2 regions of the Vibrio ponticus genome follow, and region 2 is predicted to be linked to the other one. Evidence: predicted binding sites of a transcription regulator. Region 2 holds the regulator's gene; the other holds the start of a gene.
What was found. Region 2 encodes CRP, which controls carbon source genes, mostly activating them, when cyclic AMP is high. Its sites were predicted from a motif close to TGTGANNNNNNTCACA; they were not measured.
Positions count from the first base shown of each region.

Region 1 (4,216 bases), 1.3 Mb from region 2:
CGCTTCATAGTTGACTCCTGTATACAACTCCCTGAGGTATGAAGCTTTTCTTAGGCTATCTCGCCTAATTCTGGATGGGTAAGATAATGTGCTGGATATCTCACATTTTTTCTTGCGCCTTCATCCGTGAATTGGCAAAAAATTAAATTAAAATGTTGTGAGCCTGAAGAAAACTCAGAATATTGTTCTTGTATTTACGATGTGTGTTTGCGAAAACTGAAATTATCAGCTACGCGCGCAGTCACAATAGCGAGAATATTCGGTTATGGCAATAGATTATAAATGTTATCAATATGTTTTTGTTGGGTGGGTAATGTGTTGTTTTTCGAGTTTTACGGTTTGATGTGCGAAGTTTGTGCGCCAAAAGCCTGGGTAATGCGCTAATGTTTGCTTGTTTATCGAGATAATAAACTTTTTTAATCTGTAGGCGTTATGACTATATATTGAGCAAATCGATCGTTTTTATTGTCATGTGCGCTATTGTCTATCATTCTCACTTCTCACTTCTCACTTCTCACTTCTCACTTCTCACTTCTCACTTCTCACTTCTCACTTCTCACTTTTAGCGAGCAAAACATACGCATATCCTTTCATTTGAGCTAATCTAAATGTGATACTGGCGTCATATTTGGATACAAAAAAAGCGCATAAATTGAATGGTTTCTGTTCGAGTGTTATTTTTTTGTTAAGCGTATATGGAGGTGCTTATGGAACTAAATCTAAAGTATGCTTTGATTATTACCGCAACGATTTTTGCAGTACTAATCGGCTTTGGTGTCATTGCTGTCGCAACGGCTTAGGCGGTTACAGTAATGAGTAACAGCGGTGTCATCACTAACACTGCTAGTTCGGTCGACATAGATCGACTCTCTAAGTACACCAGTGGGGTTAACGCTCTGGTCGCCCAAGGAGGCGGGCAACGGGGTATCTTCACCGCTGGTGTTTTGGATGCCTTCCTTCTCTCTGATTTTGACCCTTTCCATCGTTTTTATGGCACCTCCGCTGGGGCGCTAAATCTCTCTGCATTCCTTTGTCGTCAAAAAGGCATAGGGCGCTCTTTCATACTTGATTTGACTACTTCAGCCGAGTTTTTTCACTTATTTAGCTATATTCGCCGCAAGCAATACCTTGGGCTTGATTGGGCACTAGATAAGATTTGTGACTACCCATATCGATTAGATGTGGATATGGGACGCCGCGTGCTAGGTTCACGCCAAGCATTTGCTGCAGTGACAGATTCCTCGCGTCTGATCGACCGTTATTTGCCAATGCTTGGCGAGGAATGGAAAAAAGTCTTGATCGCAACCTGTGCGATTCCCCGTCTATATGAACATGAAGTGGCATTTAGCCACGGCAATTACATCGATGGTGGTGTCTCCGCTTCGATTCCAGTGCAAGAGGCATGGCGGCAGGGTTCACGCTGCATAGTAGTGATTCGTACTGAAGAAGATGATACCCCTGTACCCGAACAACTTGTCAGTCAAGAAAGTGAAGTGGAGTGGTATCGCGACTCGCTCAATCTAGTTCAAGAGCATTGGCAGCATAAACTGGGGCAGTGGAAGCACGATTGGAATTCATTTTTTAGTGAACGAGTACAACGTTCTAAGCAAGTAAAAAAAGAGCACTTTATTGCTTCGCTAAATGGCGGGCGATGGCTGTTTGGTGCCGATGATATTTATCGTTTAAGCCATCTTTTGGGCGATAACTTTGATTCCAGCTTGATGGATATGTTGATGGTGCATTACCAAACGTATTCATTGACACGGGATTTTCTCATCTCTCCTCCCGACGATTGCTATATAGTGCAGATTGCTCCTTCTCAGCCACTATTATCCAGCTCATTGATGAGTAGCCGTGAAGAATTATTGCACGATTACCAGTTAGGTTTAGACGCCGGTCTACGTTGTGTAGAAACGTTTGATCAATGCAATCTCACCTCTCAACCTCTCTCATTTCATTGTAAATAGCGACGAGTTCTAAGCTCAATTGTTGTGATATTTGTTAGTTATATGGTAATAAAAGTGTGACCTCCATCTAATTGCTAATTTTTTTCACAACGAAAAATAATGCTATCTGCTAGCAAATTATCGCTAAATGATATGACAGGGGACACAAACAATTAGTCTTATACGTGACGTTTGTCACGGCGATCTACCAAGGCGCTTCACAATTACTTCGCAAAGTAAAAAAATTAATTAGTTGTTGATTCTCGGAGTTTCTCTTATGTACATGGCTCACCCAGGCCATATTGATCATATCAAGCAGGTCAATGCTGGCCGTGTATATAAACTCATTGATCAAAAAGGCCCGATCTCTCGCATCGACTTATCGAAAGAGAGCGAACTTGCGCCTGCAAGTATTACTAAAATTACCCGAGAGTTGATCGATGCTCACCTAGTGCATGAAACCACTGTTCAGGAAGCCACCAGTCGTGGTCGCCCTGCGGTGGGTTTGCAAGTGAACAACGAAGGCTGGCAATTCCTTTCTATGCGCCTTGGTCGTGGTTATTTGACGATTGCTCTGCATGAACTTGGCGGCGATGTGTTAATCGATAATAAAATCGATATTCATGAAATCGACCAAGAAGATGTTCTTGCACGCCTGCTGCATGAAATCGAAGAGTTCTTTCAAACTTATGCCGATCAGCTAGATCGTGTTACCAGCATCGCCATCACACTGCCGGGTTTAGTCAATTCAGAGCAGGGAATTGTATTGCAAATGCCGCATTACAATGTTGAGAATTTGGCGCTGGGTCCTGAGATCTACAAAGCGACTGGCTTACCTGTTTTTATTGCTAACGACACCCGTGCTTGGGCATTAGCTGAAAAACTGTTTGGTCATTCACAAGAGAATGAAAACTCAGTCTTGATTTCGATTCACCATGGCTTAGGCGCAGGGATCATTCTTGATGGTCGCGTACTGCAAGGGCGTCATGGCAATATTGGTGAACTGGGGCATATTCAAATTGATCCGCAAGGTAAGCTTTGCCATTGCGGCAACCGTGGTTGCCTTGAGACGGTTGCCAGCTCACAAGCGATTCGTAGTGAAGTGCAAGAGCGCATTGCACGCGGTGAGCATTCGGTGTTGGCTGAGTTTGAAGATGTATCTGTTGAGCAGATTTGTGAAGCAGCCGTTGATGGCGATCCTCTCGCAATTGACGTGATTGAGAAGCTTGGAGGGTATCTAGGCTCTGCGGCGGCGTTGGTGATCAACTTGTTCAACCCAGAAAAGATTTTGATTGGTGGTGCGATTAACCAAGCTAAAGAGATCTTATATCCAGCGGTGCAAAAGTGCATTAAAGAACAAAGCTTGCCCGTTTATCATCAAGATCTTGAATTAGTTGAGTCACGTTTCTACAAACAAGCAACAATGACTGGTGCTGCACTCGTAAAACAGGCACTATATGATGGCTTATTGCTTATGAAAGTGATAGAAGGGTAATTAATTTATCTCGTTGATCAGTCTGGATATCTAGTTTCTTGATTGGCGAGATATTAAGCCAAGCATCGCACTATCGAGACAACTGCTGTAGAGATTTGATATGACCGGAGTATTAAACACTGTAGACCAACGTACCAAACTGGTTGGTGAAAACCGTTTGGAGCTATTGCTTTTTAGCCTAAATAGCCGTCAACTGTTTGCGATTAACGTGTTTAAAGTACGTGAAGTCATCAAAGTCCCACCATTGACTAAATTGCCAGGCGCACACTACAACATCACTGGTGTTGCTTCTTTACGTGGAGTGTCTGTGCCGATTATTGATTTGCGTTCAGCAATTGGCTTTCCACCATCTCGACTAGAGAACCAAGAAGAAAACTTAATCATCACGGAATACAACCGCACGGTGCAAGGTTTCTTAGTGGGTCAAGTGCGTAATATCGTTAATACCACTTGGAGCGATATTCAGCCGCCGCCAAAAACTGCCGGTCGTTCTAACTACCTAACGGCGATCACTCGCGTTAAAGATGGTGATGATGAACAGATCATTGAGATTATCGATGTAGAGAAAGTACTTGCTGAAATTATCGATTACGATGTATCGATCTCAGAAGGTGTATTGGATGAACAACTTGCGGGTGAAATGATTGGTCGCAATGTACTGATCGTTGACGATTCATCTACCGCTCGAGCTCAAGTGAAAGGCACGTTATCTCAGTTAGGTTTGAATATCATCGAATGTCGTGACGGGCTACAAGCTCTGCGCTTACTGCAATCG
Region 1 covers NZ_AP019657.1:1,815,156-1,819,371, reverse strand. The annotation lists gene GZN30_RS07880 (sodium-dependent transporter) at 1-8, opposite strand, end outside; gene cydH (cytochrome bd-I oxidase subunit CydH) at 708-800, shown strand; gene GZN30_RS07870 (patatin-like phospholipase family protein) at 813-1,967, shown strand; gene mlc (sugar metabolism global transcriptional regulator Mlc) at 2,224-3,441, shown strand; gene GZN30_RS07860 (chemotaxis protein CheV) at 3,542-4,216, shown strand, end outside.
Region 1: mlc (sugar metabolism global transcriptional regulator Mlc) is a predicted target of CRP. The motif match lies at 2,131-2,146, and genes of this name have one in related genera.

Region 2 (4,216 bases):
GCTGTCGAATCGTTGCCAGATGAAGAGTATTTCGGTCCTTTACTGCAAGTGATTCGCTATCAAGGCATTGAGCAAGCGGTAGAGTTCGCCAATGATACTCGCTTTGGTTTGTCGGCAGGGTTAGTCTCCACCGATGACGCGGAGTGGGAATATTTTGTTGAGCACATTCGCGCCGGTATCGTTAACCGTAATCGTCAGTTAACCGGAGCCAGTGGCGATGCGCCATTTGGTGGACCGGGCGCATCGGGTAACTTGCGTCCAAGTGCTTATTACGCGGCTGACTACTGCGCCTACCCAATGGCTTCGATGGAAGGTGAGCAAACCTTGTTACCTGATAGCTTAAGCCCGGGTATCATCTTGTAAAAACTTAGACTAAGTCACATAGGTTAATACTCTAGTGACTTAGTCTTACACTACACTTGATTGACTTACTCAAAGAACAATAACAACACCCTACACCGAAACAAGGAGGCGCTATGACGCCAGATACATTGTTCCAGTCGCTATGGGAAGATTATACCTCACGCCTTTGCCCCTCAGCGGGTAATGTGCATAAGCTGCTGCAAGAAGATGAACCACTCATCAATGACCACATTGCCCTGCGTACCTTCAACTTAGCGCCAGTTGAGTTAGAGGTGTTAGCTAAACCTTTCTTAGCGTTAGGCTACCAAGAAGCTGGCGATTATCTGTTTGAAGCCAAAAAACTGGTCGCCAAGCACTATCAACACCCTGATCCAACTCAACCTAAAGTGTTTATTAGTCAACTTAAAGTCGAAGAGTGCTCTGCGCAGCTACAAACGATAGTCAAACAGTTGGTTGCTCAAGTATCCGCGGAGGATATGCAAGGTAGTGAGTTTTTGTACGCTGGTCGTCCTTGGCAATTGACGCATCAAGATTATCAACTGCTCGCACAAGAGAGTGAGTACGCCGCGTGGTTAGCCGCGCACGGTTATGGCGCCAACCACTTTACTGTGAGTGTTAATCAGCTCAATCAGTTTGACCAAGTGCAACAGGTGAATGACTATCTCAAAGCTTGTGGTTTTGTGATTAACCAATCCGGCGGAGAGGTAAAAGGTTCCCCCGATGTGTTGCTCGAACAATCGTCTACCATGGCAGATAAAGTTCAAGTGGAATTTGAGGATGGGGTAGTGCTTATCCCCGGAGGTTTCTACGAGTTTGCTAAGCGCTACCCAATGGCAGACGGTGAGCTTTACCCCGGCTTTGTCGCCGCATCAGCCGATAAGATATTTGAGAGTACCAACGGATAACGGAACGCTGCCGCTTACGGAGGTGGGAATGCTTCGCGCACGGAACGCTGCCGCTTACGGAGGTGGGAATGCTTCGCGCACGGAACGCTGCCGCTTACGGAGGTGGGAATGCTTCGCGCACGGAACGCTGCCGCTTACGGAGGTGGGAATGCTTCGCGCACGGAACGCTGCCGCTCACGGATGTGGGAATGCTTTGCGCACGGAACGCTGCCGCTTACGGATGCGGGAATGCTTCGCGCACGGAACGCTGTCGCTTACGGCTACGGGAATGCTTCTCACACGGAATGCTGCCGCTGACAGATATTGGAGTGCTTCGTGTATGGAACGGGGTTTAAGTTGTTTTATCTCGAAGTCCGATCTCGGAGCGAAGCGTTCCAAATTCTCGATTCCGCTAAAGAAAAAAGCCACCCGAGGGTGGCTTTTGTAATCTTATTCGCTCACAGGTGTGAATTAGCGAGTGCCGTACACAACGATAGTTTTACCGTGAGCAGAGATTAGGTTCTGCTCTTCTAGCATCTTCAAGATACGACCAACCGTTTCACGAGAACAGCCAACGATTTGACCGATTTCTTGACGTGTGATCTTGATTTGCATGCCGTCTGGGTGAGTCATCGCATCAGGTTGTTTCGCTAGGTTTAGTAGCGTTTGCGCGATACGACCAGTTACATCTAGGAATGCTAGGTCACCCACTTTTTGGCTAGTCACTTGTAGGCGACGTGCCATTTGCGAAGACAGACGCATAAGAATGTCTGGGTTTACTTGGATAAGTTGACGGAATTTCTTAAATGAAATTTCAGCTACTTCACAAGGAGACTTGGCACGAACCCAAGCTGTGCGCTCTTGATCTTCTTCAAATAGACCAAGCTCACCGATGAAATCACCTTGGTTTAGGTAAGAAAGGATCATTTCCTTACCTTCTTCGTCCTTGATAAGAACCGCAACAGAACCCTTAACGATGTAGTACAAAGTTTCTGCTTTCTCGCCCGCATGAATTAGCGTGCTTTTTGATGGGTACTTATGAATATGACAGTGTGAAAGGAACCACTCTAATGTTGGATCGGTTTGAGGTTTACCTAGAACCATAATATCTCACTTCCTCTGCAGGGTACGCTTGCGCTTTCCATGTTGTTGCTAAGCCCAAAATGGGGATAACTAGGATAAGAGCACTTTACTAGTGCTGCAAGCTATCTTGTGTTTCGGTTTCAAATAGTATCCTTTTTCCCAAAGGATTTCTTGATTTTAATCGGGTACAGGGTGCTATTTTATAAGCGAAAACGTGCACATGATCACGGTATGAAAAGTAATCGCGTTTATCGCTACCTAAATGACTTAAAAACGCGGACTTCAGAGTCTCGTCACGGTGCCTGATTTACCACAAAGGTAACAGGCACAATGCCGCCCAGGGGTAAGTATTCTCTAGGTCGTTTGTACGTGACTCGCTCAGTAATACTCACACTTTTAGGTGACTTGGGTTACGCTATTTAGCCAATTTTGCCCGTTTCTATTAACTGCTGAAGAATCGGTCTGACAATCAGTTCCATCGCAAAACTCATTTTGCCACCAGGGACAACGAGCGTGTTGTGACGCGACATGAATGACCCATCTATCATTGCTAATAGGTAGGGATAGTCAACGTTTTTGAAGCCACGTAAGCGGATTACCACAAAGCTTTCATCTAAGCTTGGAATCCCCTTCGCATCCAGCGGGTTGGAGGTATCCACGGTCGGCACACGTTGGAAGTTAATATGGGTGCGAGAAAATTGTGGCGTAATGTAGTTTAGGTAATCATCCATTGAGCGAACAATTGAGTCCATGACCGCTTCACGAGAATGACCTCGGTCACGAGTATCGCGGACGAACTTTTGAATCCACTCAAGGTTGACGATCGGCACCATGCCAATCAGAAAGTCGACATGTTGAGACACATTAACATCACCATCCACCACGCCGCCATGCAAGCCTTCGTAGAACAGAACATCACTGTCTTCTGGGAGCTCTTGCCATGGCGTAAAAGTGCCGGGCATTTGGTTGTAAGGCACCGCTTCATCAAAAGTGTGCAAGTAGCGACGGACTTTACCGCTGCCATCTTCACCGTATTGACGGAAAAACTCAGCCAGAGCAGGGAAGTCGTTCGCTTGCGGACCAAAGTAGCTGATATGGCGACCTTGTTCACGGGCTTTGCGGATCTCCACATCCATTTCAGGACGTGTAAAACGATGGAAGCTATCCCCCTCAACCCAGGCGGGTTTGATGTCCATCATATTGAACATCTTGCGAAAGGCTTCGGAGGTCGTGGTAGTACCCGCACCAGAAGAACCAGTGACGGCAATGATTGGATGCTTTGCTGACATGACAAACCCTGTCTAAAACTAACGTTCCTGTTAATAATTATGTTTGTTCCAAGTCAGTACTGCGCTGGGCAGACTTATTTGGATATCACAGCAATATAACATGCTTTAACTTTTTGTTTAAAAGATTCTACTGTGGGCATGGGTGAAGAAAATACGGTGTAGCGGCACAGAAGTGTCTATGCCGCATAGAGATTAGAATTTCTGTTTAAGCTGAATATCCACGGTTTCGTGCAACTCAGAATAGACAATCACTGCCTCGCCAGAAGCGAGCTGAGCTTTTACTTGATCGACTTTAGCTTGTAGTGAAACCTCAACCGCACCGTAGTCGGTTCCTTCACGTAGTACAAACTCACGAATTAAATTGTCTAGGGTATCGGCAGCAATTTCTTGCCAAGGGATAATCATAAATACCTCTTACTTTTATGATTGGGAGAGAGCCAGTCTTGCTGGCTCTAACATTATGCGGTTTTTAGTGGCTGATAGTAAGCGGGTAGCATCTCTTCTAGCCAGAATCTTGGTTTGAGCAGTGAGCCAGTGACAAAGCCGACGTGCCCGCCGTTATCCAGCAGTCGATAGTCGATATTGTCAGGCAGCACA
Region 2 covers NZ_AP019657.1:3,159,843-3,164,058, forward strand. The annotation lists gene astD (succinylglutamate-semialdehyde dehydrogenase) at 1-363, shown strand, start outside; gene GZN30_RS14260 (DUF1338 domain-containing protein) at 477-1,268, shown strand; gene crp (cAMP-activated global transcriptional regulator CRP) at 1,719-2,351, opposite strand; gene GZN30_RS14270 (phosphoribulokinase) at 2,750-3,619, opposite strand; gene GZN30_RS14275 (YheU family protein) at 3,812-4,024, opposite strand; gene GZN30_RS14280 (hydrolase) at 4,078-4,216, opposite strand, start outside.